One region of the Anaerostipes rhamnosivorans genome, then DNA from elsewhere that is predicted to be linked to it. Evidence: predicted binding sites of a transcription regulator. Region 1 holds the regulator's gene; the other holds the start of a gene.

Region 1 (15,908 bases):
TTTTCAGCATGACATTTCCTTTTGATTTTTCATTGTCAATGTTATAAACGGTCAAAAATCCGTCAAAAACAATCTTTGATGCTGAAGCGTTAAATCTGTATCCGTTGGCGTCGATCTTTACCGATGTAGTCTCATACTTCGCTGCACTCATTCGGCTGGCCATGAACCGGTTCCAGATCAGCTGGTATAGACGGAACTGGTCTCTGGAAAGCTGTTCTTTTAAGCTGGCCGGGGTGTTTTCGATGTAAGTAGGGCGGATGGCTTCATGGGCATCCTGCACATTTTTGTTGTCTTTCTTCGCAACTTGTCCGTTTCCCACAAAATCACTTCCGTAGGTTTCGGAAATGAACTCTCTGGCATTTTTGTCTGCTTCTTCAGAAATCCTTGTGGAGTCTGTACGCAGGTAGGTGATCAGTCCGACAGTGCCTTTCCCTTTGATGTCCACACCCTCATACAGCTGCTGGGCAATCCTCATGGTCTTAGCTGTAGGAAAATTCAGCTTGCTGGACGCATCCTGCTGCATGGTACTTGTTGTAAACGGGAGAGGTGCTTTCTTGATACGCTCTCCAACTTTCACATTGTCAACTTTAAACTTTGCCCCCTCAAGCTTGGAGAGGATCTCGTTCAGCTGTTCTTCATTTTCGATCTCAATCTTTCCGTCTTTATCACCTGCAAACTTTGCTTCCAGAGGCTTTTTGCTTCCCTTCACGTTCAAAAAAGCGTCCAGCGACCAGTATTCTTCCGGTATGAATGCGTTGATTTCTTCTTCCCGGTCACAGATCAGCCTAAGCGCCACAGACTGTACACGGCCCGCACTTAACCCTCTCTTGATCTTTGCCCATAAAAGAGGACTGATCTTATATCCCACGATCCGGTCCAGGACACGTCTCGCCTGCTGGGCATCCACCAGATCCATATCGATCTCCCTGGCGTGCTTTAAGGATTCCTTGACTGCATTCTTGGTGATCTCATTAAATGTAATACGGCTGCATTTCTTATTCTCCAGCTTCAGGGCATAATACAAATGCCATGAGATGGCTTCCCCTTCCCGGTCGGGGTCAGTTGCGAGATAAACTTTATCAGCCTTTTTTACTTCTTTCCGCAATGCTGCCAATACTTCTCCCTTGCCGCGGATCGTGATATATTTTGGTTCAAAATTATGTTCCAGATCGATTCCCATGGTACTCTTCGGGAGATCCCTCACGTGACCGTTGGACGCAATGACTGTATAATTTTTCCCTAAAAATTTATTGATCGTCTTTGCTTTCGCTGGTGATTCTACAATTACTAAGTATTTTGGCATTTTTGCACCTCTTAATTATATTTTATTATGTAATAATTTTTCAGTATTTCTTCTGCCAACCCCTGCCGTTCTAAATAATACAAAGATGTCACTGCCTCCGGAATCGGCAGTTTTGACTCCTGGGCTATCTGTTCCAGACATTTGGGTTCCAAACTCAAAACATCATACACCATTTTTTCACCTCTAGCAAGTGAATTTTTATCAAATTGACAGACATTATGTGAAATATCTCTGAATTTTGGAAATTCATTCAGAATATCTTCCGGAGTGGAAACCAGCTTGGCGCCTTGCTGGATCAGGTGATGACAGCCCTTGGATGCAGAACTTGTCACATTGCCCGGAATAGCAAAAATTTCTTTGTTCTGGTCCAATCCGCAGTCTGCTGTGATCAGAGATCCGCTTCTCTCCCTGGCCTCCACCACTAAGATACCGTCAGCCAGGCCGCTGATGATCCTGTTTCTCTGCGGAAAAAGAAATGAAAACGGCTCCACACCCAGCCCATACTCAGAGTAGATGACTCCCCTCTCCTGCACCTGCTGGTACAGTTTTCGGTGTTCTTTTGGGTAAACCTGGTCGATACCGCAGCCTAAGACACCCGCCGTTGTTCCCTTACCCTGCAGTGCACCTCTATGGGACGCACCGTCGATCCCCCTGGCCATACCGCTGACGATGAGTACACCCCTTTTTGACAGTTCCCCCGCCATATACTCTGCCATTTCCCTTCCGTACAGGGTACAGGATCTGGCTCCAACCATGGCAATGGAAAGGCTTGAATCGACCGGCCGGCCTTTTCTGAAAATACCGAAAGGGTAGTCATAAATCTGCCTGAGCCTTTCCGGATAATCCGGTTCTTTCCATATAATATAATCTGCATTCTGCTCTTTTAATCTGTCATATCTTCTACAGATATATGACTCCTCCCTGGTCTTAAGAAACAACTGGTACTGTCTCTTTGAGAGAAGGGTCATTGCTGTTTCTCCGCTGAGTTTCCGAAGTTCCTCCGGATGGACTGCCACGGAAAGGATCTCCCCCTGTGTTTTCCGGTTCATCTCCAGAAGGGATGTAAACCAAAACCAAGAAAGTTTCTCATTCACACCCAGCCACCTCCGATAAAAACTCCATATTTCTCAGGGATAGTGCTTCGATGAGATGTGCCTCCTCAATCCTTCTTTTATTCTCCATCCTGGCGATGGTTTTTGCTATTCTCATCATCTTATGAACACCACGCATAGAAATATGATGTTTGTTCTGTTCTTCTCTTAAAATCTGTCTGCATTTTGAATTTAAAGGACAGATTTTTTTCAAATCCTCCGCTTTCACCTGACTATAGTATGCATACGGTGTGCCCAAAAGTTCCTTCTGCTCCTCTGCCACAGAATTCCGGATCCTGGCTCTGACTAAAGCCGAATTCTCCGAAACAGCATCTGAGGTTTTTGCCTCTTGCCTCACCGTAATGACCAGATCAAAACGGTCCAGGATGGGGCCGGAAAGCTTATGATAATAAGAACGCTTCTCACTCATACTGCAGCGGCACGCCTCCGGAGTAAAGCTGTTGCCACAGGGACAGGGATTCATGTCGGCAATCAAGAAAAAGTCTGCCGGCATGGTATAGTCTCTCCCAAGCCGGTTTAAAATAATCTGGCGGTCCTCCAAAGGCTGTCTCAGAGCTTCCAGACATTTGGAGTCAAACTGCGATAATTCGTCTAATATAAGACAGCCTTTGTGGCTGAGCGTGATCTCTCCGACCTTTGGAACCGCTCCCCCACCAATCAGCGCCCCTTTTGAGATAGAGGAATGGGGCATCCTGAAAGGCGGGCAGAAATCCTCCGCATCCCTATAGATTCCAGCTGCCTGGTAGAGTGACTGTACCTCTAAGTATTCTTCCTCTGTCAAACTATTAATAATAGAAGAAACACAATTGACTGCCATGGTTTTGCCGCACCCGGGAGGACCGATCAAAAGGATATTGTGCCTTCCGGTGACTGCGATCTCCAGAGCTCTTTTTAGGAACACCTGTCCTTTAATTTCAGAGAAATCAAAAGCTTTTTTTGTAAGGTTCTTCTGTTTCTTTGAATATTCATAAGAAAGGATCTTTCCCCGGCGGAAGAAATCTGCCGCATCAGACAGATGTTTTACCGGGACCAGTTCCACATCCTTTACGTGTCCAAGCGTCTCCATATCGTCATAGGGTACCATAAACCGCCGGATTCCCTGCTTTTTTCCTTCCAGTATAATCGGAAGACACTGACGGATCCCGTGGACACTGCCATCAAGGCCCAGCTCCCCCAGGATACAGATCTTCAATTCTTTATTAATTGGGATATAGTTAAGACCAGCCAAAACGGCCGCTGCGATGGGAAGGTCGAATGCGGTACCTGTCTTTCTGATATCGGCAGGAGATAAGTTCACCGTAACCTTCATGGGCGGAAGCGGGCATCCAAGAGCCCGCAGGGCAGATTCTACCCTGTGCCTGGATTCCTTTGCTTCATTAGAAAGGCGGCCCACCATAGTAAAATATGGGAGACCGCTCCGAAGTTCCACTTCAACCTGTATGATAACGCCTGCGGCACCTGAGACAATGCCGCTGATCATCGAACAAAACATAAAGCCTCCTTCTCTCCGGAAGCCTTACAACCTACAATATGTACTATTTTATCATATATTCTATATTTTTACAATTATTTGAGCAATTTTTTCAGTTCACTCATAAATGTGTTCACATCCTTGAACTCTCTGTATATGGCCGCAAAACGCACATATGCCACTTCGTTGAGTTCTTTGAGCTTGTCCATGACAATTCCTCCGATGACAGAACTCTCCACTTCTCTCTGTCCGAGATTATAGATCTTTGTCTCAATCTCATCCACCAGCTGGTCAATCTGTCCCATGGAGATGGGCAGCTTATGGCAGGACTGCACAATGCCGGCCTTGATCTTGGAGCGGTCATACATCTGCCTGGTTTTGTCCTTTTTGATCACTGACAGCGGTTCTGTCTCTATCTTTTCATAAGTCGTAAAACGCTTGCTGCAGTCATCACACTGTCTTCTTCTGCGTATGGAATTATTGTCTTCCGAATGTCTGGAATCAATAACTCTGGAATTCTCGCTTCCACAATAAGGGCACCTCATCTTTTCTACCTCCCGGGATGTTTACTTTGTTCTTTTGTGAGAGGCAGAACATGTCTGCCTCAAAAATTTCCATTCATTAAGGGAAGTATATCATTTTTTCTAAATCACTTCAAACATTCTTTTTCAATTATATCCACCAATACGGTATCACAGCCTATTTTCACGATTCTTTTATACGGAATATAATAAAATTCCCCTTTTGCAAAGCAAAGCACCTTTGTAGCCTTCGGAACGATCAGACATAAGATCTGTCCTGATCCGGGATCAAATTCCAGATCTATCACACATCCCAGTTTATCTCCGGTCCGGCAGTTAATGACATCCTTCTCCCTCAACTCTAAAAATTTCATGATAAGCCACCCCAGAAAAATAGTTATAATAGTGTATGCCCGTGATAAAAAAAGGTGCAAAAAAAGGCCATATCTGAATCACAGATACAGCCTTTTCTGATTCTATTATTATGCAGTGATGATCTTCTTCGGACACTTCTTTGCACAAAGACCGCAGTTGACACATTTCTCATAATCTACATGGGCAATGTTATTTTCTACGGTGATTGCTCCCAGCTTGCATTCCTTTGCACAGAGACCGCAGCCGATACATCCGGCTTTGCACACGGACATGACATCTTTTCCTTTGTCTTTTGAATTACACTGTACTAAATGCTTTTTGTCGTAAGGAACCAGTTCAATCAAGCCCTTTGGACAGATATCGGTACATTTTCCACAGCCGATGCATGCTTCTTTGTCAACATACGCAATGCCGTTGACAATGGAAATGGCATCCTCAGGACAGACCTGGGCGCAGCTTCCGAATCCCATACATCCAAAAGAGCAGCCCTTCGGTCCTTCTCCGGGTACGTTCATCGCTTCTACACAACTCATCTGGCCTGTGTATTCATATTTGTTTGACGCCTTCTCACAGGTCCCCGCACATTTTACAAATGCCACTTGCTTCACAAAGTCACCTGCTTCCACACCCATGATAGCACCAATCTTTTCTGCAGCCGAAGGCCCGCCTACAGGACAGGCACCTACTGCCGCCTCACCGTTTGCAATGGCTTTTGCAAGTCCGTCACATCCGGCATATCCGCATCCTCCACAGTTATTTCCAGGAAGTTCCGCGCGGACTGCTACTTCTTTTTCATTTACCGGAACCTTGAACTTCTCAGAAGCGATTCCTAAAAGAATAGCAATGACCAAACCAATTCCTCCGACCACAACGGCCGCAAGGATAATTGCTGTAATATCCATTTTTGCTACCTCCCTATATGATTCCTGAGAATCCAAAGAAAGCAATCGCCATCAAACCTGCCGTGACAAGAGTGATGGGCATTCCTTTGAAAGATTCCGGGATGTTATTGTATTCTAATTTTTCACGGATTCCAGCCAGAATTACAATGGCGATGGTGAATCCCACAGCCACTCCGAATCCATTGACAACACTGGTGATAAAATTATATTCATACTGAACGTTATTTAAAGCTACACCAAGTACAGCACAGTTGGTCGTAATCAGCGGAAGATATACACCCAGGGACTCATACAGAGCCGGCATAGACTTCTTTAAGAACATTTCCACAAACTGTACCAATGCCGCGATGACAAGGATAAATGCGATGGTCTGCAGATATTCCAGATGAAGCGGCACAAGGATCCCGGCATACACGAAATATGTAACTGCTGAGGCGATGGTGATAACGAAAATAACCGCAGCACCCATTCCGCCGGCAGTCTCTACCTTCTTGGATACACCAAGGAAAGGACAAAGGCCTAAGAACTGGCTCAAAACTACGTTATTAACTAATGCCGCACCGATTGCGACTAATAATAAATTTGACATTGTTCACCCTCCCTATTTGTCATCCACACTGTTATCGAAAAACCGGCTTCCACAGGCACCGTTTCCGCAGCTGGAACAATCGCCGCAGCCGGAAGACTCAGGCTCTCCTGCTTTTTTCGGTTTTTTGCTTCTTGCTTTATTCTGGGCCGCTACAAGGCAGGCCAGGACAAAGAATGCACCGGGAGCCAGGATGAAGATCGTGATTGGCTCGTAAGCGCTCGGCATGATCTTTGCACCGAAGATCGTCCCTGCACCGAGAAGTTCACGGAAAGCTCCGATCACCGTCAGGGCAATGGTAAATCCAAGTCCCATTCCGACACCGTCGAAGAAAGAGAGGATTGCTCCGTTTTTGGATGCAAAGGACTCTGCGCGTCCCAGGATGATACAGTTTACAACGATCAGAGGGATATAGATTCCAAGGCTTGCATTTAGAGACGGCACATAGCCCTGTAAAAGGAACTGAACAACCGTAACCAATGACGCGATGATAACAATATAACCCGGAATACGGACTCTGTCGGGAATCACATTTCTCATAAGACCGATGATCAAGTTAGAAAACATTAACACGGCTGTAGTAGAAAGCCCCATGCCTGCCCCGTTGATCGCGGATGTTGTAACCGCAAGGGTAGGACACATTCCGAGCATTAAGACGAAAGTAGGATTTTCTTTGACAATACCATTGATCAAACGTTCTACTGGATTACTTTTCATCTCAATTACCTCCTTTCAATGTATCCATCAATGCAACACAGCTGTTGACTCCGCTTGTGACTGCGCGGCTGGTGATCGTAGCACCGCTGATGGCGTCGATCTTAGAGTCGTCATTCTTCCCGGAACCGTCTTTTACGACTTCAAACTGTTTTGCTTTTTTATTTGTAAAGTTGCTCTTGAATTCATCTTCTTTTGCCTTCATACCAAGACCTGCGGTTTCGGAGATCGTTAAGGTCTCATATCCGTTGACCGTACCGTCATCCTTCACACCTACAGAAAGAGTGATGTCACCGCCGTACCCGTCAGGGTTTGTCACAGAGAAAACATATCCAAGTTCTTTTCCGTTCTTGTCAACTGCTTTGGCGATCTCGTTGATTGTATTCTGTCCAAGGTCTTTTGCCTTCAAAGCTTTACTGATCTCTTTTGTATTTAATTTCACTGCTTCAAAACGGTCCGCGTCTTTGAATACTGCTTTGTACGCCTCCTGTTTTGTCTTTTCTTCCTGCTTTGCAATCGGATCTTTGGTCACGTTGTAGACGAAACCAAGGATCAGGCCGGCAGCCAGAGTGATGATAAATAATTTAATACAATCGCTTACTAAACTTTTATTCATTGTCTTTGCCTCCTTTTGCCTTCACAATTCCAAACGGTGTCGGAACTGTAATCTTCTCAATCAGAGGAACAATCAGGTTCGCAATGATGATGGAATAAGAAACACCCTCTGCCATCGGCCCGAACAGACGGAAAATACCGGTCAGAAGTCCGCACAGAACGGCGAAGATGATCTTGCCCTTGGAAGTGATCGGTGAGGTCACATAGTCGGTTGCCATAAAGATCGCGCCGAGCATCAGTCCGCCTGCAAAAATCTCAGACGCCATATAAGTAAGATCGAAGCCATGTCCTCCAAAAAGCAATACAAAAACAGCCACCGTTGCCACGTAGATACATGGGATCATCGGTGAGATAACTTTCTTTAATACAAGGTAAATGCCGCCTAAGATCAGAAGTACGGCAGATGTCTCTCCAATCGTACCCGGAATAAATCCTGTAAAGATCCTTCCAAGATCTACGCTCTTTCCTGCTTTCAGCAGGGCCAGAGGTGTGGCTGTGGTCACTCCGTCATAGGTAAATGTAGTCATCCTTGCCGCAAAGGAGATCATCAGGAAACAACGGGCACCCAATGCAGGGTTCATGAAATTCTGGCCCAATCCTCCGAAAACCTGTTTTACGACGATGATCGCAAATATACCGCCCAGTACCGGCATCCAGAATGGAACGCCTGCCGGCAGGTTGAGTGCCAGCAGAAGGCCGGTTACGACCGCGCTTAAATCACCTACTGATACTTTTTGTTTCATTAATTTCTGATAGATATACTCGGCAGCTACGCAGGTAACGATAGAAACCGCAATAGTCACAGCCGCAGATGCACCGAAGATATAGATACCAAAAACTGTAGCCGGGAGTAATGCAAGGATTACGTCCAGCATAATGCTTTGTGTTGAGCTTTTGTCCCTTACGTGCGGGTTTGCTGAAACACGATATAATGTTTCGTTCATATGTACCTCTCCTTTACTTCTTTCTACGATTTGCCAAGACCTGCTTACGTCCTGTCTTCATTGACTGTGCCAGGTTTCTCTTCGCCGGACAGATAAAAGAACAGCACCCGCATTCCACACACTCATCTCCGTGAAGCGCTTCAAATGCTTCAAAATTGTTGTTATCTGCCAGAACGGACAACCTTGCCGGCATTAACTTCTGAGGACAGACACTGACACAGCGCCCACAGTTGATACAGTTGCTAGGCTCCACTGCTGATACAGGATCTTTTGTAAATGCCAGCAGAGAGGAAAATGTCTTGACCGCCGGGACATCCGTGGTAAACATGGCCATTCCCATCATCGGTCCTCCGGAGATCACCTTTTCAGGCTGTCCTTTGAATCCTCCTGCTGCTTCGATCAGTTCATTGACATTGGTTCCGGTACGCACAAGAAGGTTTTTCGGACTCTCAATGGCATCCCCAGTCACTGTCACAACGCGTCTGAATAGAGGTCTTCCTTCTTTCACCGCATCCTTGATGGCAACAATGGTCGCAACATTATCCACAATACATCCTGCGTCAGCCGGCAGCATGCTGGAATTGATCGCTCTTCCGGTGGTGGCATAGATCAGGGAACGCTCTGCTCCCTGAGGATATTTAGTCTTTAATTCGGCTACTGTTATCCTGGAATCTCCTTTGACACACTCGCTCACTTTGGCAATGGCATCTTTTTTGTTGTCCTCCACCGCAATGATCCCCTTTGCTTTTGGGAATAAATCCAGTACGATATTCAGCCCTTCCACGAGGACCTCCGGAGTTTCCATCATGATCCGGTAATCTCCAGTTATGTAAGGCTCACACTCTGCTCCGTTGACAATGATATACTCGATGGCATCAGGATCTTTCGGAGCTAGTTTTACATGGGTAGGGAATCCTGCCCCTCCAAGTCCCACGATCCCCGCTTCTTTGATGGCGGCAAGGATCTCGTCCTTGGTCATTTCCTTATACGGCTTTGCCTTAAATTCCGCTTCTTTGAACTCTCCGTCGTTCTCGATTACAATTGCATTTACCTTTGCTCCGGCAGGAGTCACTCTCGGCTCAATTGTTTTTACAGTTCCAGAAACAGAGCTGAAAATATTTGCGGATACAAAACCGCCTGCTTCCGCTACTTTCTGTCCCGCCAGTACCTGGTCACCCTTTTGTACGATCGGTTTCGCAGGTGCTCCAATATGCTGGCCGACAGGTAAAACAACATCTCCTTTTGGCAGATATTCCGTGATTGGGGAATTTTTTGCGTATTCTTTCCCGTCATCCGGATGAACTCCGCCGCTAAATGTAAACAATGCCATTTTTAAGCCTTCCTTTCTCTTTTCTTAAATTTCCATATACTTTATGATAAATTGTTTAGCATGCAAAATCAACTCTCGACATTTTTTTCACAATCAAAATCCCATGAAATAACATAAATTTCACTATAATATGTCCATTCTTTTCTTTTTTTCTATATTTTGCACTAAAAAATAAACAATCAGGGATTTTATATGTGAATATATTATCAATCTAAAAGGAGTCCCCCGTTCTTGAGAAACTCCTCCTTTGAAATTATCCTTTGTCTAACGCCTTGTCTGCCCGTTTCCGTAAATAATAAATTTGGTGGTCGTAAGGGCGTTCAGTCCCATAGGCCCCCTGGCATGGATCTTCTGGGTACTGATTCCAATCTCTGCCCCGAATCCGAACTCAAACCCGTCCGTGAATCTGGTAGAGGCATTCACATAAACGGCCGCCGCATCAATCCTGTCTAAAAATTCCTGAGCACGGGAATAGGAGTCTGTGATGATAGCCTCTGAATGTTTTGTGTTGTAGCGGTTGATATGTTCAATCGCTTCATCGAAGCTGTCGACCACCTTTACAGAGATCACAGCATCTAAATACTCTGTGCCCCAGTCCTCCTCGGAAGCTTTCAACACCTGGTCATTGACCGCCATGACTCTCTCGTCTCCCCTGACCTGCACACCTTTTTGCAGCAGAGCCTCCACGATAGCCGGCAGATGAGTCTGCACGGCATTCTTATGGATGACAAGGGATTCACAGGTATTACAAGTTCCCAGTCTCTGGGTTTTGGCATTGACCACGATATTTACTGCCATCTCAGGGTCCGCGAACTCATCCACATAGGTATGGCAGTTGCCGGTTCCCGTCTCGATCACCGGCACGGTGCTGTTCTTTACAACACTCTGAATCAGCCCTGCCCCGCCTCTTGGAATCAGCACATCGATATATTCGTTCATCTGCATCATCTTTGTGGCAGTCTCCCTGCTTGTATCTTCCAGAAGCTGGATGCTGGATATCGGCATCTTCTTCTTTTCCAAGGCTTCCTGGAGGACTTTTGTTATAGCGATATTGGAATGTATAGCATCGCTGCCGCCCCGGAGCAGACATGCATTCCCCGTCTTAAAACACAGGGCAAACGCATCTGCGGTGACGTTTGGGCGGGACTCATAGATAATCCCCACAACGCCAAGAGGTACCACCTTTTTTCCTATGAGCAGTCCGCTCTTATTGGGCTTCATCTCTGTGACAGCCCCGATGGGATCCTCTAAGTCCGCTACCTGCCGAAGGCCTTCTGACATGCCCTCAATCCGGTCCACCGTCAGGGTGAGCCGGTCCACCAATGCCTCTGACATGCCCCTCTCCATGGCCGCCTTCACATCCTTTACATTCTCAGATAAAATGTAATTCTGGTTTGTGACCAGCTGGTCTGCCGCTTCCCGGAGCAGTTCATTTTTGTCATTCATGGCTGCCTGGGCCAGAATCACAGATGCTTCTTTTGCCTGTTTTCCTAATTGCTCTAACATAACAACCTCCCTGCTTTATCTCAGTGCTTTCCTTTCGGCTTCAGCGGAGTAACGCTTCCGTCCTCATTCTTTATACTGATATTATCAAGCTGGCCGCGCAGATTCGCCCGGACAGACTGGATATACTCTGTGCGCAGTTTCTTTTGTTCTTTCTTTTCTTCTTCCGAAAGCCCAACGGACTTTTCCAGATGATACAGTTCATTGATTCTTCTAATCTTGTCTTCGTTCATACTATTCCTTTCCAGTAAAAATTATGAATTTAAGTACGGACATTCTGTCAAATACTTTCTGAAATCAAAATGTTCTCTCTTATGGGCCAAAAACAGTGTTCCGATGTCTTTCCCGTCCACGATCCTATTCAGATCATTAAAGTCCCGGCTGTTGGCGATCACCATATCAGCCCCGCAGTCGGTCACAATGTTAGCCGCCGCAATCTTTGTTGCCATTCCTCCAGTCCCCACTTTGGTGACAGCGCCCTTGGCCATGTTTTCCACCTCTTCGGTGATCACAGGCACCTCTGAGATCAGTCTTGCTCTTTTATTTTTATGCGGGTCATCGGTATATAATCCATCGATATCCGTCAGCAGGATCAAAAGATCTCCTTCCACCACCGCAGTGACCACCGCAGATAAGGTATCGTTGTCTCCGAACTCGATCTCTTCCGTGGATACCGTGTCATTTTCATTTACAATGGGAATGATGCCTAAACTGAGCAGCTGGTTGAATGTATTTCTGGCATTAAACCTGCGTTTATCGTTCAGCATGGTTTCCTTTGTGATCAATATCTGTGCAGAGCCTTGGTTGTACTCCGCAAACAGCTTTTGGTAGATCATCATCAGCTGTCCCTGTCCCACGGCAGAGCATGCCTGCTTCATCGGCAGAGAATCGGGCCGTTCCTTTAAGCCCAGTGCTTTAAATCCGACCCCAATGGCTCCTGATGACACTAGAATGACGTCCTTCCCGCCATTGTGGAGATCCGTTAAAACTCTCACCAGCTTCTCCAGACGGAACAGGTTCAGCTGTCCTGTCTTTGGATGAATCAGGGAAGATGTCCCTACTTTTACTATAATCCGTTTCTTATTCTTTAGTTTTTCTCTGTTTTCCATGCGAAGTGATCCTGTCCTCTCCTGCTGATTTTCCATCAGCGCAGTTTATCGTTATTGTAATCCTTTTTCTAAAAAAAATCAATGTTCTATGGCTGAAAATTCGACGTTGTTCTCACTTCCGGCGGACAGCACTTTGAGCGTGAAAATTGGAAAAGCGATTCAACGTGTCCATTAAATCTCGAAAAATGACTCCAAAGCAAAATGCTCTGGAGCCATTCATCCATAATCTACTGGATTTTCGTTTATATTTAGAAATCAAGAAGCACTACGTCTCCATTTTTCAGGGATGCCTGCACATCGATCACCCTTTGGTTTTTGCTGCCGCGGAATCTTAAGTTCAAATCCTTCTGTTCTTCTACGAAAGGACCGTCCACCAAAACATCCAGGTACCTGAGAACCTCCGGATCAAAATCCATGATCTCCGCGTATAAATAGGAGGAATACATCCAAGTAGTTTTTTCGGGGTACCGCTGTTTCAGTTTTTTTAATACTTCCTTGACGGTTTCACGGTTTTCAGGCTCCATGGGTTCTCCTCCCAGAATGGTGGCGCCTGTGATATGTTCTCCTCCGGTCAGCGTAAGGAATTGTTCTTCTGAATGCTCATCCCATTCCAATCCACCGTTAAAATCCCATGTTTCCGGATTAAAGCAGCCTTTGCACATTCTTCTGCAGCCCTGCACAAACAGGGACGTCCGGATGCCGGTCCCGTTGGAAATATCAATTTTTCTGATCTGTGCGTACCGCATATCAGTTCACCTCTTGCATCTGGTTATCCAAATGTACAAAGCGCTCCCCGATCTCCTGGGTCCTTCCCTTATTCCAAAAGTTGTCGCCCAGATATCCACAGGTCCTGCGGCAGACATTTAAGGTCTTGTGGCTCTTATTGCCGCAGTTTGGGCAGTACCATTCGTAATTCTCATCCAGAAGGATCTCCCCGTCAAATCCACATTCCTGGCAGTAATCAGACTTGGTATTGATTTCTGCATACTGGATAGTGTCATACATATAGTCGATCAGCATGGAAAGGGCTTCTGGATTCTGGTTCAAATTGGTCACTTCCACATAGCTGATGGCTCCGCCAGAGGAAATGCTCTGAAATTTAGCTTCAAATCCAAGCTTTTCAAAAGCATCTATGGGTTCTGTCACATTTACATGGTAAGAGTTTGTGATGTAATCTTTATCTGTGATGCCTTCCACGATACCAAACCGTTTCTTCAGGCTTCGTGCGAATGTATAGGTTGTTGACTCCGCTGGTGTTCCGTATACACTGAATCCAAGTCCCGTCTCTTCCTTCCATTGATCACATGCGCCTCTCAAACGTTTCATGATCTCGACAGATAACTCATCCCCTTCTTTTGTTGTGTGGCTTTTCCCAAGAAGAGAAAGCACACACTCATACAGTCCGATATAGCCAAGGGAAAGAGTGGAATATCCGCCTTCCAGCAGCTTGTCGATGGTCTCACCCGGCTTCAGCCTTGCAATGGCACCAAACTGCCAGTGGATCGGGCTCACATCGGATAATGTTCCCTTGAGGCTTTCATGGCGGAGCATCAAGGCCTCTCTGCAAAGGCTCAGCCTTTCCTCAAGAATGTTCCAGAACTTGTCCATATCCTGTTCTGCGGACAGCCCTACATCGGCCAAATTGATGGTCACAACACCCTGGTTGAATCTTCCGTACCATTTATAATTTCCGTCCTCATCCTTCCATGGAGCCAAAAAGCTTCTGCAGCCCATGCATGGGAAAACTTCCCCCTGGTAATTCTTTCTCATGATTTTTGCAGATATGAAGTCAGGCATCATGCGCTTGGCTACACATTTGACTGCCAGATCCGTCAGATACCGGTACTGACTGTCTTTCGGAACATTATTTTCATCCAGTACATATAAAAGCTTCGGAAATGCAGGTGTCACATAGGCCCCTACCGGATTTTTCATACCTTCATAGCGCTGCTTTAACATCTCCTCAATGAGCATTGCCGTCTCTTTCTCATATTCCGGCTCTTCGCTTATGTACATAAATACAGATAAAAACGGCGCCTGACCATTGGTGGTGGAAAAGGTGTTGATCTGATACTGGATCGTCTGGATTCCCGATACGATTTCATCGTGCAGGCGGTCATTTGCGATCAGCTCCACTTCCTGCTCCGTATATGCTTTGCCGATCATCTCTCCTTCTTTTCTAACCTTATCCTTATGCTTTTCAAAGCTGACTCTCACAAAAGGAGCGATATGCGCCAAAGATATGGTCTGGCCGCCATACTGTCCGTTGGCCACCTGCTGTACAATCTGGGTCGCCACCGTACATGCCGTCTGAAGAGACTTGGGCGTCTCGATCAGTTTTCCGTTTATGACAGTCCCGTTTCTGAACATATCCTTTAAGTCCACTAGGTCGCAGTTGTGCATCTGCTGGATATAATAATCCATGTCGTGAAAATGAATGATCCCGTCATCATGTGCCTGAACGATTTTAGGCGGCAGCATCATTCGCCGGCAGTAGTCCCTGGAAAATTCTCCGGCGATCAAGTCTCTCTGGGTTGCCAGGATATTCGGATCCTTGTTGGAGTTCTCATCCAGGGCCTCCTGGTTTTCCCCTGTCACGATCCCAAACACCTCATTATCAATGGTATTGGTCTCTCTCTGGAACTCCCGGACCTTCCGGTAGCCTTCGTAAGCTTTGGCTGTGAGAATCTGCTGCTTTTCGATCAGCTTTTCAAAAACCTGGTCCTCAATACGATAAATGCTGATATCCTCATCTCCCTGATGCTGCTCATGGATCTCAAAGGAAATATCTTTTGCGCATTTCTCGTCTACCACTCCGCTTCCATACCGCATTGCTTTTAAGATGGCAAGTTCAATTTTAGCCGGATCAAACTCCACTTTACTGCCATTTCTCTTAATAACTTTCATTTATCTTCACCCTTTCACATATTCTGTCCCTTATTATAAACCTATATATATTGTGTGTCCAGATATTTTCTATCACAATATGTTGTATTTTTTACCCATATTTTCGATTAATTGTTCTGCCGTCTTTATGCCGTCTATGGCCGCAGACGTGATTCCTCCTGCATATCCGGCTCCTTCTCCACACGGGTAAATGCCAGGGATACTGCCCTGAAAAGTTTCGTCCCTCTCCATCCTGAGCGGCGAAGAGGTCCTCGCCTCAATCCCGCTTAAAACAGTGTCCCCATCTGAGAATCCTCTGATCTTTTTCTCAAAAGCATCCATACCTTCCAAGATCGCTTCAGAAATTTCATCTGGGAGACACTCCCTTATGTTTGCAAATGCCGTTTTCCCTTTTGTATTCGGAAGAATGGCTCCAAAACACTCGCTCGCCCTGTTTTCCCTGAAATCGGAAAGCTTCTGGACCGGAATCCTTCCCCTGCCAGCCTGATAAGCTTTCTCTTCCCATTTTCTCTGAAA
Region 2 (15,908 bases), 1.7 Mb from region 1:
TTGAACCGATCACTGATGACGTACTGGATTATGACAAGGTTTGGACAAACTATAAAAAGGTTCTGGCCTATGTGGCAGAATTGTATGTAGATACTGTCAACATCATTCATTACATGCACGATAAATACGCTTACGAGGCAAGCCAGTTTGCACTGCACGATACAAACCTGGAACGTATCGCTGCATACGGCGTTGCGGGGCTTTCCATCGCAGCGGATTCTTTATCAGCGATCAAATATGCTACTGTGAAGCCAGTACGAAATGAAAACGGCGTGGCTGTGGACTTTGAGACCGAAGGAGAATTCCCAAAATACGGAAACGATGATGACCGGGCAGATGATCTGGCTGTAAATACTGTGACTTTATTCTCTGAGGAATTAAAGAAACACCCAATCTATAGAAATGCGATCCATACATTGTCCGCACTTACCATCACATCCAATGTTATGTACGGTAAGAAGACAGGGTCTACACCAGACGGAAGAAAATTAGGGGAGCCTCTCGCTCCTGGGGCAAACCCAATGCACGGACGCGACAACAGCGGTGCCCTGGCTTCCTTAAACTCTGTTGCCAAGATCCCTTATCGCGACGTGTGCCAGGACGGTGTATCCAACACCTTCTCCATCGTACCGGAAGCTTTGGGAAAAGATCAGGACCAGAGAGAAGAAAACCTTGCAAACATCCTGGACGGATACTTTGTACAGGGAGCCCATCACCTGAATGTCAATGTATTTAACCGTGAGACATTGATCGATGCCATGGAGAACCCGGACAAATACCCGACACTGACCATCCGTGTTTCTGGATATGCGGTTAACTTTAACAAGCTTTCCAGAGAGCAGCAGGAAGAGGTCGTAAGAAGAACTTTCCACGAAGGAATGTAAGTCTGCCTGTATTGACGATAAGGCTAATGGGATATATGATATATATAGCAATTATATAAGCTCATAATATGGTTGAGCGTTTCTACCAACTGCCGTAAATAGTTGATTATAATTCATTGAATTATGATCATCAGCTATTTACGGCAGTTTTTGTTACATCATATTAGAGTACCTTAAAAGAAAGAAGGGTTTGAATGGATTACAAATACTTAAGAATGGAAGATTGCAAGAGAAAAGAGCATTTTGAATATTTTAACAGTTTAAGTTACCCATATGTTGGACTGACCGTAAACATTGATATTACAAGTTTATTAAATACGACAAAAGCAGAAAATCTCCCGTTTTTTCTTACCATCTGCTACTGCGTTTCAAAAGCGGCAAATGGTATTCCGGAATTTAGGCAGCGGATACTCCATCATAAAATCATAGAATTTGATAACTGCAAAACATCTCATACGCTGGCATTAGAGGACGGTACCTATTGCTATTGTACCCTTGACAGTACTGTCCCTTTTTCAGAGTTTCTACCTTATGCGGTCCGGGAACAGGAGGCCGCAAAGCAGAATAGAACTATAAACGAAGATGATGATATATGCGGCAAGATTTTTATTTCCTCGTTGCCCTGGATTTCTTACACCTCTCTTGTTCAGCCTGTACCTATTCCAGCAGATAGTAATCCAAGAATCACATGGGGAAAGTATTTTGTTCAGGAAGGTAAGGTGATGATGCCTGTCTCTGTGCTGTGCCATCATGGCCTAGTTGATGGGATACACATTGCTGACTTCTATAAATTATTGGACAAACATATTCTTGCAATCTGTCAGCCATAGCCCAATATTAAGACATAGGCGATTCAAGGACGTAAAGACTTGACAGAGAAAATCGGGCGTGCTATAGTTTTGGCATTGAAATTTTTGATAAAAGGAGAAATAACATGGGCGTTAACATGACAGACCAGCTTACAAGGCGAAACAGCTCTGTACAATTCAGAACGATGAAACATTGTGCAGAGTACGGCGGTAAGCTTTAAGATTTCATCGGGAGACAGATTAAGCAAAAGGATCGGCTGCACCAGCAGTCCTTATTTTGTTACCCGTCTTCCCGGAGGACCCCCATGATACAGGCTGCGGACAATGTTTTGTCCGCAGCCTTTTGTTGTTTCTATAACATAGTGACTTTTATGTCCGGCAGAAGGCGAGATCCATGTGTGTATCTTTGTCTTCTGCCTTTTTTATATTAATTATAATGCTTGCCACCCGCTTATCAGAAAGGAACCATACGATTATGAGTTTATTAGAGATTAAAGAATTATCCCATATCTTTGGTGATAAAATATTATTTGAAAATACAGAATTCCAGCTTAACAAGGGAGAACACGTTGGAATTGTAGGCCCCAACGGGGCAGGAAAGAGCACCCTTTTAAACATCTGTACCGGACAGATCACTCCTGACTCAGGCCGTGTCATCTGGCAACCGAAGGCTTCTTATGGATGCCTGGACCAGTATGCGCACATGGAGTCTGAGATCACCATTGCAGACTTTTTGAGATCAGCTTTCCATGAGTTGTATACCATGGAAGAACAGATGAATCTTCTGTATGCACAGGCGGCCTCAGGAGATGAAGAATCTCTCTCCCGTGCTGCCCGATACCAGGAGCAGCTGGAGACGAGAGATTTTTACCAGACTGACACCCGGATTGAACAGGTGGCATCCGGTCTGGGTCTGCTCCCCTTAGGCCTTGACCGCAAGGTTGGACAGATCAGCGGCGGGCAGCGCGCAAAGGTGATCCTTGCGAAGCTTCTATTAGAAAAGCCCTCTGTCCTGCTGCTGGATGAGCCCACCAACTTCTTAGATAAAGAGCATGTGACATGGCTGTCAGACTACCTCTCAGGGCTATCCAATGCCTTTATGGTGGTCTCCCATGACAATGACTTTTTGGAGAAGACCGTCAACCGCATATGTGATCTGCAAAACAAAAGCCTGACAAAATATTATGGAACCTACTCTGAGTTCTTAAAGAAGAAAACATTTTTACAGGAAGAGTCTGTCCGCCGTTATGCTGCCCAACAGAAAAGGATCAAAGAAACAGAAGATTTTATCCGCAGAAACATTGCGGGAAGGAAATCTAAGATGGCCAAAGGACGCCAGAAACAGCTTGAGAGGATCGACCGATTAGATGACCCTGCCTTGACAACACCCCGCCCGCATTTTAACTTCTCCACTCTGCCCGTGACCAATGCGGATCATTTATCCGTCAGAAATATGGCAGTGGGTTATGAGTATCCGTTGCTCTCCGGTCTTTCATTTGCTGTAAAAGGAGGGCAGAAACTTGTGATCACAGGTTTCAACGGGATCGGAAAATCCACACTGCTGAAAACCCTGACTGGACAGATAAAGGCTCTTCACGGAACATTTTCTTTTTCAGAACAGGTCACTTTAGGATACTTTGAACAGGACCTAGTCTGGCAGGATCCATCCCGGACACCGGTCCAGACCGTATCAGATCATGATCCCGCCCTTCCGGTAAAAAAGGTCCGACAGCATCTGGCCCGGTGCGGTATCTCCAGCCAGCATGCAAGGCAGGAGATAGGCACATTAAGCGGCGGCGAACAGGCCAAGGTTAAATTGTGCCTGCTGACCTTGAGACCCTGCAACTTTTTGATCATGGATGAGCCCACAAATCATTTGGACGTGCAGGCAAAGGAGGCCCTGAAGGCTGCCCTGGAAAACTTTCCGGGTACAGTACTGCTCGTATCCCACGAGGAATCCTTTTACCGGGACTGGGCGGACCGTATTATCTGTGTGGGAATGATAAAATGACTTTATAGCAGAGATGTAGTAATATAAGCATAACAGAAAAAAATCATCGTAGAATGGGACCTTCTGCTTAGCCGTCATCCCTATCCAGCAGACATTAGGTCCATTTTCTACAGCATTCTAAGAACCGAACGGAAATCATGTGGAACATGTCATACTTTATCAATGTTTGAGGAGGACTATATGTGCATAAATAAAACCGACATCTTAATATCTCAGGAACTTTCCGTTTCTGATTTTTTATCCCTCCGCAGACAGGTGGACTTCCAGCCGTTGAGCATAACTCAGGCTGAAAACATATTAAAGAATACCACCTATATCACTGCTGCATATGACGGCAGCAAATGCATCGGCCTGACCCGTCTGCTTTTTGATTATGGAACCGATGCATATATCACAGATGTCATCGTCCACCCTGAGTATCAGGGATACGGCATCGGAAAAATGCTGATCAAAGATGTACTCCTGTTTATAAAGGAGAAATCTTCTCCCCATACGATTGTCACATGCAGCCTTTATGCAAATAAAGGAAAAGAGATGTTTTATGAAAAGCTTGGGTTCTCCAGGCTCCCCAATGAGAAATATGGCGGCGGGATGGCAATCGATCTGTGAGATGGGCCTGCTTTCATTTAATTACTGCACGTCATGCTTCTTGTCAACCTGACTTCCGATGATGGTACCTGCACAAATGAAGATGATAAGTAAAACAGCACCCAACAGATTTCTTCCCATGCACACTGAGAAGATCATAGCGATAACTCCTGTTATGCCGCCTGTTAAAGCTCCTAATCTTTTATAGGTTCTTGTTTCAAACTGCTTCACACCTCACTCCTTCTATTACTCAAAAATCATATAGAAAATGTTACACAATGATTTCTGTTCCAAACTCTTTAAGAGCTGCCCTCACCTGCTCTGAGGGCTCTGTTTCACAGATGACACCATCGATCTGAGTAAAATCCGCAAATACATAGTTAGCCTGGAAATCAAACTTCTTTGTCTCCATCATCAGGTAGCTTCTGCGGCTTTTGCTAATGGCACTTTGCTTCATGGCCCCGTCCTCCGGAACGTAGGTTGTGATGGCGTTTTCCATGACATCCGCTCCCACAACTCCCATAAAACAAAGATCGAACCTGAAGTTTTCCATCATAGAAAGTGTCAGGTTCCCTAGAAATCCTATCTGGGAGCGGTTGAATTCCCCTCCCAAAAGGATAAAACCAGTACTGCCGCCCGCCGCAAACACATTGGCGATATCCAGCATACAACTCACTACTGTGACCTGCCGTTTTGTTCTGATGATCTCCCTTGCCAGCTCCAGATTCGTCGTAGAGGTGTCCAGAAACACTACATCCCCGTCCTTTATGAGCTTTACCGCCTTTTTTGCGATCCTTTGTTTCTCTTTGAGATTTTTTTCTTTTCTGGAAGAAACCGCATTGGTGTGCCCCGGATGCTGGCTTTCCGCCAAAACGGCACCCCCATAAGCGCGTTTTAAAAGATGGCGGCCTTCCATGCTGGCCAGATCTTTTCGGATACAGTCTTCCGTCACTTTAAACATCTGGCTCAGTTCTTTCACTTTTACTTTTTGATTTTCATGCAAAAGCTCTAGAATCTTTTGCTGTCTTTCTTCTACAAACATGCTCTGTCTCCACCTGTTTTTTATTTTATTCTACCATATCCCGGCCCGGCATACTACCGGCCTTCGTTTTCCTGATACTCAAGACCCTTGAGCAGCAGAAATTCGTTGACGACAAAAAACTGGGCCGTCATATACACATCGGAATTATATCTGCCTTTCATAACCGGATGGGCGTAGAACTGCAGGCTGATATCGCTGAGCCGTGACAGCTCGTTATTGCCCACCTTTGTCACAGAAATGATTCTGACCCCCTTGGCCCTGAGCCTTCCGGCCAGTTCATTGACAAATGCATTTTCACCGGACAGGGAAAACAAAAAGAACACATCCCCTTCTCTCACGATCTCCAGTACCATCTTGATCTCTTCCCTGCCCTCAATGAGATTGCACAGATAGTCCAGGAAAAGAAGATTCTTTTTTAATTCCCTGGCCGCATTCTTCTGGACCGCACCGCTGCCGTAAACGTAGATCTGTCCGGCCTCTGACAGCAGTTCCAGGACATCGGAGCAGTCCCTGTCCATCATCATGTCCAGCGTCTTAATATAATCCTGGTAAACACGTTCGATCTCCCTGGCATCAAAGGACTCCTGGTCCCTGCTGTCCCATTTTAAAAAGATCTTCAGCTCACCGAACCCTTCCATTCCTAATTTGTGGGTAAAGCGGGAAACCGTGGTGTGGGACACATGGCAATGCTTTGCAAGCTCCTGGATGGACATGGTCTGGCATTCCTCCTTATGGCGCAGGATATAGTTCCAGATACTCATATCATTCTCATTTAATTTGTCATAGTTTTCTTCGATCAGCGTCTCCAGTCTCATCCGCCTTCTCCTCTTTTTTGGTTTGATACTCCATATATTTTAAAAATAAGATCTCAATTAAAATGAAGTATGATGTCAGGGAATCGTATTCTATCTGGCTGAACGGCTGCGAAAACACTGTGTCAGTCACATAGAGTGCATAGTCGGCCATATGGGCCAGTGTGTTTTCCCTGAGCTTGGTAATGGACAAAACCGGCACACCCCGGATCTTTAAATTTCTTGTAAAATTGTTGATGAACTCATTTTCTCCGGAGACAGATATGATGATAAACAAGTCATCCTCGGTCACCAGGCTGAGAAGCTTTTCCGCCTCCTCGTATCCGCTCAGGTCGTAGATCAGCCTCCCGCTCATCATGAACGTACGCTTTAATTCTTTCTTAATGGATGACTGGATCATGCCGATTCCGTACACATAAATATTCCTTGCACGGTCAAATACCTTTAGGATCTCGGTGCAGTCTTTGTCCTTCATGCTGTCAATGACCTGCTGGTAGGAATGGCACACCATGTCCACATGGCCAATGTTCTCCTTGGCCTCCTGATTGTCAAGCTTTAAGAAAACTTTCAGTTCACCGTAGCCTTTTAAGGACAGCTTCTGGGCAAACCGCAAAACTGTAGTCCTGGAGACACTGCACTTAAAGGCCAGCTGGTCTATGGCGAGCTTCTCACACTCTTTTCTATGTGAGGATATGTAGTTCCATATGTACAGATCATTCTCGTTGAGCTGACTGTAGTGGCTGTTCACCAGTTCGTCTAATTTCATAAAGCCCCCTGCCCTTTATCATTTCCGCCGTCTTTCTGTTCCTGAATCTGATTCCAATTTTACTCTATTTTTTCCATTTTGTCCACGGACATAACTTAAGGCAGATACCAAACGATATCTGCCTTGCATTTAAGTTTCTTTATTCATATTCGACCAGAGCGCTTGTTCCTGCTTCCACCTTCTGCTCTGTATAGAACTTGGAAAGCTTATGCCCGTTGGGCTCAACAAACACCAGCATGGAAACGTCCGGAATTCCTTCTTCCTTTAACATTTTTCGGTCCACTTTCACCAGCGGATCCCCCGCCTTTACCTTCTGTCCGGCCTCCACATAAGTGTCAAAGCCTTTGCCGTTCAGTTTTACTGTGTCCAGCCCGATGTGGATCAGAACCTGAACACCGTCTTCATTTTCCAGTCCTATGGCATGTTTTGTGTCCGTCACTGTAGTCACCGTTCCCGTGCAGGGAGCCACAAAGGTATCTTCCTCCGGCTCCACAGCGATGCCGTCGCCTAATACTCTGCCTGCGAACATGTCGTCATCTACCTCAGAAAGATCAATGCTCTTTCCTGTTACCATGGAATAAAAGACTTTATCCCCTTTCTTTTTACCTTTCAAAAATCCGAACATCCCATACCTCCATTTATTTTTATTTCAATTCCGTCCAGAAGTCTTTGTTTGCTTCGATCAGATCGTCCAGAATCAGTTTTGCGATTCTTGCGCTCGGAACGGTTTTTGACAGTGTCAGTGCCTGCCATAACTTCTGGTAACTTCCCTCGATCCATGCTTCCACTGTGAGTTTTTCTACGCTGACCTGCTGCTCCATAAGACCTTTCTGGAACTGTGGAATTGCTCCCTGACAGATCTTTTCATAACCATTGCATCCCACGATACAAGGAATCTCAACCATAGCTGTGCGGTCAAAGTTTTCCACTGCCCCTTCGTTAGGAACAATCAAAAGGAATCTTTCCTGTGTATTTTCTGCGATGGCACATGCAAGATCAACAATGTAGGTTGCGTGGGCATCTGCCTCAAATGCACAGCCTTCGCTGGTTCCATTTGCAATGATCCGTTCGCACTCTCCAAAGACAAATTTCTCTCTGCCGTCCATGACCTCATTGGCTCTTGTGTATTCTGCATTAGAAGTTTCCACTACATAATCCTGGAACAGGTAATATTTTAGATAAGTGTTCGGGATTGTGTCAGGATCTACTGCATACACATCTCTTGCCTTTTGGAACGTATGTACCCAGCTCTCATCCACATGCTGATTTGTGTCAGACAATGCATCCGCAAAACCATTCGCCTTCATATGTTCCTTAATCTGAGGCATTAAGTCGTTTCCATTCTTATCATAGATCTTATGCCACCATCCAAAATGATTCAGTCCGTAATATCCCACCTGCATTTCTTTTCTGGAGGAAAGTCCAACCATGTTCGCCATCTTTTCTTCCAAATCAATCGGCATATCACAGATATTCAGGATCTTAGAGTTCGGACGCAGCCTTCTGGTCGCTTCTGCCACGATTGCCGCCGGATTTGAATAGTTCAGCATCCATGCATCCGGTGAATACTGCTCCATATAGTCAAGAATCTCGATCACTCCTCCGATGGAACGCATTCCGTAAGCAATACCTCCCGGTCCACAGGTTTCCTGTCCAAGTACCCCGTATTTTAACGGAATTTTTTCATCCAGTTCCCTCATGGCATATTTTCCTACCCGGATATGTGCCAGTACAAAATCAATGTCCGTAAACGCTGTCTCAGGATCTGTCGTATATCCGAATTCAATCTCCGGCGCATGCTCTTTTAAGTAAATCTCACATGCCTTTGCCACTGTTTCCTGTCTCTCGGCATCGTTGTCATAAAACATAATCTTTCTGATCGGGAAACGGTCCATGTGCTCTAAGAGCATCAGTGCGATCCCCGGTGTGAAAGTACTTCCCCCGCCTGCCACTGTAACTGCATATTTCTGCTTTTCCATAATCAACATCCTCCTAGCTTTTGCTTTGTTGTTTTCTTCGCTGACCAAATAGTACACCCGGAAAGCCTGCGGTGACAATACATTTACAGGGTTTAGGGAGTGGTCTTTGCTTCCGTTTCATGGAACAAAACCTGTGAATTTTCCCAAGAGTTATTCTCCATTATCTCCAGTCAGCTCTGGAAAGGCCTCCTTCCGACAATGGAGAATAACTATCGTAGAGAAAGTCTGGTAACCTCCATGGTCCTTCACGAAAAAAAGCCCTGCAGAATTGAATTCTTCTGCAGGACTTTCTATCAATGCATTGCGATCCTAACTGTGGCAAATAGGCAGATACCTGCTAACGCCATGACCACTAGGCTTCCGGATACGGTTCCCAAAAATTTATTGTTCCATTCCTTCTTAAAGGCTTCTCTCAGTGTGATTCCATAAGTCTTTAACGTTTTGTACAGAAGGAATCCCAAAAGGAGAATATACCATACGTTCTGGAGCAGCATCTGCGCTGCGATCAGCAGGGACAGGTTGACGGCCGCATAACCAGCGTCCAGGGCAAGCCGTTTCTGCATAAAGATCAAAAGGTATGCGATAAATGGGTTGATCATTGATACCAGGAACATAACAGCCAATTTAGGATCTTCCCCTATGGCCATTGATATGGATCCTCCCGTCCTTGCCGCACCCATAGACAGATACGCAAGACAGACAAAAGGCGTCAGGCAAAGGAGCACCTTTGCTATATTATAATACCTGTCTAAACCGCTGGTTCTTACATTCATCATTCTCATCCCTGCTTTCTAAATCTTTGTTTTACAGTAAACTTTCAAAATCATCCCGCACACTCGGTACCTTCAGGCCGATGATCACCTGGTATGACTTTCCGTTGACAGAACAGCCATGGGCTCCGATGGATTTGAAATATGGGTCATCTTTGCATAAAGTCTCATCCTTTACATTGACCCTGAGTCTTGTTGCACAGTTTGTCACATCCACAATGTTGTCCCTGCCTCCCAGACCTTCTAAGATCAAATTGGCAAACTGGACCTTTTGTTCCTCTTTGGAACCTTTCTTTTCACGGTACTCTTCTTTGGACGCAAATTTTATTTCGTCGTCATCTTCACGTCCCGGTGTCTTAAAGTCAAACTTCTGGATGAGGAACTTAAACACTACAAAATAAATTCCAGTAAATACAAGCCCAATAACAAGTAAAAGTAAATATTGTTTCCAGTGATTTCCCATGAGTGGAATCCAGTTTAGGGATGCCATCTCTATAGCTCCGCCAGAGTGGATTCCTACGATACCTGCCAGATACATGGTGGTTGACAAGGTCGCAGCCAGCAGTGCGTGAACAACGAACAATACTGGAGCCACAAACAGGAATGTAAACTCAATCGGCTCTGTAACACCACAGAAAATAGCAGTCAGGGTGATCGGAATCAATAAGCCTAAAATTTTCTTTTTCTTTTCTTTCTTTGCTGTTGAGTAGAAGGCCAGCGCAATTCCCGGACATCCGAAAATCTTTGAAAAACCTGTAGATGTAAATCCAGCTACTGGCACGAGTGATTTTAAAGATGCAGTTGATGCTGCAATCTCTGGCAGTTTGGTTGCCCAGTATGAATAAAGACCTCCAGGCACGACCACATTATCATAATAGAACGGTGAGTATAAAATATGGTGCAGGCCAAATGGGATCAATGCCCTCTCAAGGAAAACGAATACCCAGATACCCAGAGCACCGGCTCCTTTGACAAATCCCTGGAATGCAAACATACCAAGCTGTATTTTGGGCCATAAGAATGCTGCAAGCACTGCTACCGGAACCATAACAAAAAATCCGACCATGAACACAAAAGTAGAACCGCTGAAAGTTCCCAGCCACTCAGGAAGTTCCGTGTCAAAGAAACGGTTATGTAAATAAATAACGATCCCCGCAATCGCAAGGGCGCCCATCATCCCCATATCCAGGGTTTTAATGTTTGCAATCATTGTAAGTCCGCTTGTGCCGCCAACTTCCTGTGCAAAATCAACACCGAAAACTCCTCCCCATTGAGAGAGAATGGTACTCAGGAAATAGTGGAAGGTAAGATAGAGTACCAGTGCCTCCATGCAGCACCGGGCATTTTGTTTCTTTGCCATTCCGATCGGCAGTCCGACCACAAACAACAGTGGTAGTTGGTTAAAGACGGTCCAGCCGCCCTGCAGGAGTACATTCCAGCACTTGTACCACATACTGGACGGAGCAGCAAGGCTTCCCATGATCGTCTCTGTGGTAAACAGAGTTCCGATCCCTATGACAATACCTGCAAAGGCAAACAAGAGAACCGGAGTAAACATCGCCCCGCCGAATTTTTGAATTTTCTGCATCATAATTTTTCATCCTTTCTTTGTCAACTGACCTCAAAGCCCGGCGCCAAGGTTTTGAGCACAACACATCAGCCGGAATCTGCTGTTTTTGCTGTGTTGTTATTTTCAACAAATTCATCCTAACAGACCTTGAAAATGTAATCAATATATACAAAGACTTTAGGGAGAGGGGTTATCAAACAAGGAAGCTGCACAATTCCTGTGAAATTTCCCAGGAGGTATATTTTTCCGTCTCTATTTCGATATGATTTATTCTTGATTTCCGTTGTCAAGTTCAATATCTTGTGTTAAGATAGCTTTATCATCCTACATATAGTTGAAAGGGAAACAATGAATATGAAAAACAAGAAAACTTCCAAGGACCTTAACGGCACCTTCTATTTCACAAAAAAGATATCCGGAGCCTTTCGTTCACAAGAAATTTCTGTTATGGAACTTCTTACATCCATACAAAAAGAGTTCCCACAGGAAGAATACAGCCTTAAACTTTTATATGAAAAATTCCAGAGCTTTCTAAAGCAAGGCACCAGGGATCAGGAAAAACTCCTGCTTCTTGTGAAGGCCGCGGCAGAGCTCACTTCCCAGGAAGCCCCCAAATGGGAGAACATTGCGGCACGGATCAAGATGCTTGAATTTGAACTTCAGGTTCAAATTCATTTGGAAGAGTATCACATTCACAGCTTCTATGAAAAGATCTTATTTTTAACGGAACAAAACTTATACGGAGAGTATATTTTAGGCCATTATTCTAAGGAAGATATCCAGTTGTTTTCTTCCTGGATCCGGCCCGAGAGAGATGACCTGTTTCAGTACTCAGGCCTGGAGCTTTTGCTTAACCGGTACGTAATACGTGACCATCAGGGGAACCCTCTGGAGACACCCCAGGAAATGTTTATGGGAATTGCCATGCACCTGGCTATGAAGGAGACAAAGGATCGATCCCATTGGGTGAAACGTTTTTATGACATGCTGAGTCTTTTACAAGTCACCATGGCCACACCGACCCTGTCAAATGCCAGAAAACCGTATCATCAGCTCTCTTCCTGCTTCATTGACACTGTGCCGGACAGCCTGGACGGCATCTACAAAAGCATCGACAGCTTTGCCAAAGTCAGCAAGTTCGGAGGCGGCATGGGGCTTTATTTCGGCAAGGTACGGGCCAGCGGAAGCTCTATCCGGGGCTTTCAGGGAGCCGCCGGAGGTGTGATCCGCTGGATCCGTCTGGCAAACGATACTGCTGTCGCGGTGGACCAGCTTGGAATGCGCCAGGGCGCCGTGGCCGTCTATCTTGATGTGTGGCACAGGGATCTTCCGGAATTCTTAAATCTCAGAACAAACAACGGAGATGAGCGCATGAAGGCACATGACGTCTTCCCCGCAGTGTGTTATCCCGATTATTTCTGGGAACAGGCACGGGATAATATAGAAGGAGATTGGTATTTAATGTGTCCCCATGAGATCCTCACCGTAAAAGGATATTCTCTGGAAGATTGCTGGGGCAGTGAATGGACGGAAAAATATTTGGACTGTGTCCGGGATGAACGGATTAAAAAACGTGTAATTCCTATAAAAGAGATCGTCCGTATGATCATAAAAAGTGCCGCGGAAACCGGGACTCCGTTTACCTTCAACAGAGACCATGTAAACCGCGCAAATCCCAACCAGCATAAAGGCATCATTTACTGCAGCAATCTATGTACCGAGATTGCCCAGAACATGAGTGCCTCAGAACAGACGGAGCAGAAAATCCAGATCATTGACGGCGAGGAGGTCGTAGTGACTGTCACCAAGCCCGGTGACTTTGTGGTGTGTAATCTGGCGAGCCTTTCACTTGGCAACCTGCCTGTCACGGACTATGACAAGCTGGCATACGTGACTGAGAGCGCTGTCAGGGCCCTTGACAATGTCATTGACCTGAATTATTTTCCGGTTCCTTTTGCTGAGATCAACAGCAAAAGATACCGTCCCGTGGGACTGGGTGTCAGCGGATACCACCATATGCTGGCAAAACATAAAATCCAGTGGGAGAGCGAGGACCATCTTACATTTGCGGAAAAGGTGTTCTCCGATATCCACTATGCCGCCCTGGAGGCCAGCAGCCGGATCGCGCAGGAAAAAGGAAGCTATCCGTACTATCAGGGAAGTGACTGGCAGACAGGCGCTTATTTTTCAAAGAGAAATCTAGTAAACGGACGCTGGAAAGAGCTTCAAGACCGCATCCAGGAACACGGCCTGCGAAACGGTTATCTGCTTGCTGCAGCTCCTACCAGCAGCACAAGTATCATTGCGGGAACCACAGCAGGTCTGGATCCTGTCATGAATCGGTACTTTTTAGAGGAAAAAAAATACGGCCTTGTCCCAAGAGTGGCCCCTGAACTTTCCATGGATACCTTTTGGTATTATAAAAACGCCCATTATATCGACCAGACATGGACGGTGCGCGCGTGTGGAGTCCGCCAAAGACACATTGACCAGGCCCAGAGTATGAATCTATATATAACAAATGAATACACCTTCCGTAAGGTTCTGGACCTTTACATTCTGGCCTGGGAACAGGGGGTAAAGACGATTTATTACATGCGCTCCAAAAGCCTGGAGGTGGAAGATTGTGAAGTTTGTTCTTCATGAGCATAGAAAGAGAGAAAAGAAATGGCAGAACTTATGAAAAGACCTTTGTTTAATCCCCAGGGGGACACCGACGTTTTAAAACGCCGGATGATCAACGGCAATACAACCAATCTGAATGATTTCAACCATATGAAGTATACATGGGTCAGCAGCTGGTACCGCCAGGCCATGAATAATTTCTGGATCCCTGAGGAAATCAACCTGGGATCTGACATGAAGGATTATAAACAGCTTCCGGCACCGGAACGCCGTGCCTATGACAAAATCCTATCGTTCCTCATTTTTTTAGACAGTATCCAGACCGCCAACCTTCCCAACGTCAGCGGATATATCACCGCCAATGAGGTAAACCTATGTTTATCTATCCAGACATTTCAGGAGGCCGTGCACAGCCAGAGTTACAGCTATATGCTGGATACAATCTGTGAACCTCAGGAGAGGGATCATGTCCTGTACCAATGGAAGGAGGATCCTTACCTGCTTGAGAGAAACCAGTTTATCGGAGATCTTTATAATGAATTTCAGGAATATAAAAATGCTGAGTCCTTTGTCAAGACATTGATCGCCAACTATATCCTGGAAGGAATTTATTTTTACAGCGGCTTTATGTTTTTTTATAACCTGGGAAGGAACCACCGCATGCCTGGTTCAGTGCAGGAAATCCGGTATATCAACCGGGATGAGAACACCCATTTATGGCTGTTTAAAAATATCCTGCTGGAACTGAAAAAAGAAGAGCCCTCTTTATTTGACGACGGCCATATAAAGGTTTACCGCCAAATGATCAAAAAGGGCTGTGAGCAGGAAATCCGCTGGGGTCACTATGTGATCGGCAATGACATTAAGGGGCTCTCAAAAGAAATGGTGACAGAATATATTCAGTATCTTGGAAACTTAAGGTGCCAGAATCTCGGCTTTGCTCCTGTTTATCCAGGCAGGGAAAAAGAACCGGAATCTATGTCCTGGGTGAGCCAGTTTTCCAATGCCAACATGATTAAGACCGACTTTTTTGAGGCAAAGAGTACCGCATATGCAAAAAGCACCGCTTTGATCGATGACCTTTAATATGTTTAAGATCTTTGCAATCACAAAAATCCGGGGAAAGAATCGTCTTTGATCTTTCTCCGGATTTCTGGCTTTTTACTGCTTATTCACTTTTCTTTTTTACCGGTACCCAGACCTCATACTCTGCATTTTCAGGGTCTGCGTTCAGATACAATTCAATGTCAGGCGCCTCTCCGAATTCATATCCAGAGTTGGGAAGCCACTCAGTGCCGATCCTTTTTTCCAGCTGCTGGATAGATCCTGGCATACTGCCCTTCCCTTTAAATATAGCCCATGTGGCTGCAGGCACCGTGTACTCGTCCCATCCCTCTTCCAACGGATCCTCACTGGAAACCGCTATGAGATATTTCCAATCCTCCAGGCTGCCCACACATGCGCTGACCCCTAGGATCCCCTGCGGTTCTTTTCCGATCTTGGAGACCAGTTTCTGTACGGTTCCGTCTGCCGCAGCTTTTGTCCACAGCCCCGGCACTATCTGAAAGTTTTTTTCCACATCTTTGTCCATCGGCGCTGACACTCCGATAATACGAAAGCTTTCTTTTGTCTCAATTCTGTAATTCATCTCTACATCTCCTTTTATTGTGATCTGAAAACTGATAGGAGGATAGGATTTTAAGATAATTCCGCTTTTTCTCGCCGCCGAAGGCGCAACGTGATGAATACTCTGAAACGCCCGGTTAAAAGCTGTGGGTGAGTCATAGCCGTACTTTAAGGCTATATCCACGACTTTTTCTTTTCCGCCGCTTAAATCCGCCGCTGCCATGGACATCCGCCTCCTGCGGATATACTCTGAAAGCGGCACGTCTGCAATGTAGGAAAACATTCTCTGAAAGTGATAGGTGGAACAACATGCGATCTTAGCAAGTTCCTCATAGTCTATCTCCTCCGATAAATGCTCCTCAATATAGGATACCGCCTGGTTCAGTCTCTTAATCCACTCCATTTCTATCTCCTTCCTGCAATAAA

Evidence for each region. The regulator NrdR, encoded in region 1, represses ribonucleotide reductase genes. The targets are predictions, from matches to a motif close to CACAANATNTTGTG.
Region 2: the regulator NrdR is predicted to act here: its motif matches at 11,523-11,536, upstream of AR1Y2_RS16475 (ribonucleoside-diphosphate reductase subunit alpha).

What each region holds. Positions count from the first base shown of each region.
Region 1 is NZ_CP040058.1:1,634,683-1,650,590, reverse strand. Features, by position in the region: gene topA (type I DNA topoisomerase) at 1-1,303, opposite strand, end outside; gene dprA (DNA-processing protein DprA) at 1,315-2,397, opposite strand; gene AR1Y2_RS08175 (YifB family Mg chelatase-like AAA ATPase) at 2,390-3,907, opposite strand; gene nrdR (transcriptional regulator NrdR) at 3,982-4,431, opposite strand; gene AR1Y2_RS08165 (YlmC/YmxH family sporulation protein) at 4,536-4,781, opposite strand; gene AR1Y2_RS08160 (RnfABCDGE type electron transport complex subunit B) at 4,890-5,684, opposite strand; gene rsxA (electron transport complex subunit RsxA) at 5,698-6,273, opposite strand; gene rsxE (electron transport complex subunit RsxE) at 6,286-6,987, opposite strand; gene AR1Y2_RS08145 (RnfABCDGE type electron transport complex subunit G) at 6,989-7,600, opposite strand; gene AR1Y2_RS08140 (RnfABCDGE type electron transport complex subunit D) at 7,593-8,543, opposite strand; gene rsxC (electron transport complex subunit RsxC) at 8,557-9,873, opposite strand; gene AR1Y2_RS08130 (glutamate-5-semialdehyde dehydrogenase) at 10,138-11,379, opposite strand; gene AR1Y2_RS08125 (DUF896 domain-containing protein) at 11,400-11,609, opposite strand; gene proB (glutamate 5-kinase) at 11,631-12,485, opposite strand; gene nrdG (anaerobic ribonucleoside-triphosphate reductase activating protein) at 12,734-13,231, opposite strand; gene nrdD (anaerobic ribonucleoside-triphosphate reductase) at 13,233-15,392, opposite strand; gene AR1Y2_RS08105 (NAD(P)/FAD-dependent oxidoreductase) at 15,465-15,908, opposite strand, start outside.
Region 2 is NZ_CP040058.1:3,316,116-3,332,023, forward strand. Features, by position in the region: gene pflB (formate C-acetyltransferase) at 1-884, shown strand, start outside; purine riboswitch at 916-1,013, shown strand; gene AR1Y2_RS16415 (CatA-like O-acetyltransferase) at 1,079-1,714, shown strand; gene AR1Y2_RS16420 (ABC-F family ATP-binding cassette domain-containing protein) at 2,169-3,704, shown strand; gene AR1Y2_RS16425 (GNAT family N-acetyltransferase) at 3,885-4,313, shown strand; gene AR1Y2_RS16430 (hypothetical protein) at 4,335-4,523, opposite strand; gene AR1Y2_RS16435 (DeoR/GlpR family DNA-binding transcription regulator) at 4,564-5,334, opposite strand; gene AR1Y2_RS16440 (MurR/RpiR family transcriptional regulator) at 5,388-6,149, opposite strand; gene AR1Y2_RS16445 (MurR/RpiR family transcriptional regulator) at 6,115-6,912, opposite strand; gene AR1Y2_RS16450 (PTS sugar transporter subunit IIA) at 7,052-7,537, opposite strand; gene AR1Y2_RS16455 (6-phospho-alpha-glucosidase) at 7,557-8,891, opposite strand; gene AR1Y2_RS16460 (hypothetical protein) at 9,185-9,667, opposite strand; gene AR1Y2_RS16465 (alpha-glucoside-specific PTS transporter subunit IIBC) at 9,696-11,252, opposite strand; gene AR1Y2_RS16475 (ribonucleoside-diphosphate reductase subunit alpha) at 11,679-13,877, shown strand; gene AR1Y2_RS16480 (ribonucleotide-diphosphate reductase subunit beta) at 13,899-14,942, shown strand; gene AR1Y2_RS16485 (AraC family transcriptional regulator) at 15,025-15,885, opposite strand.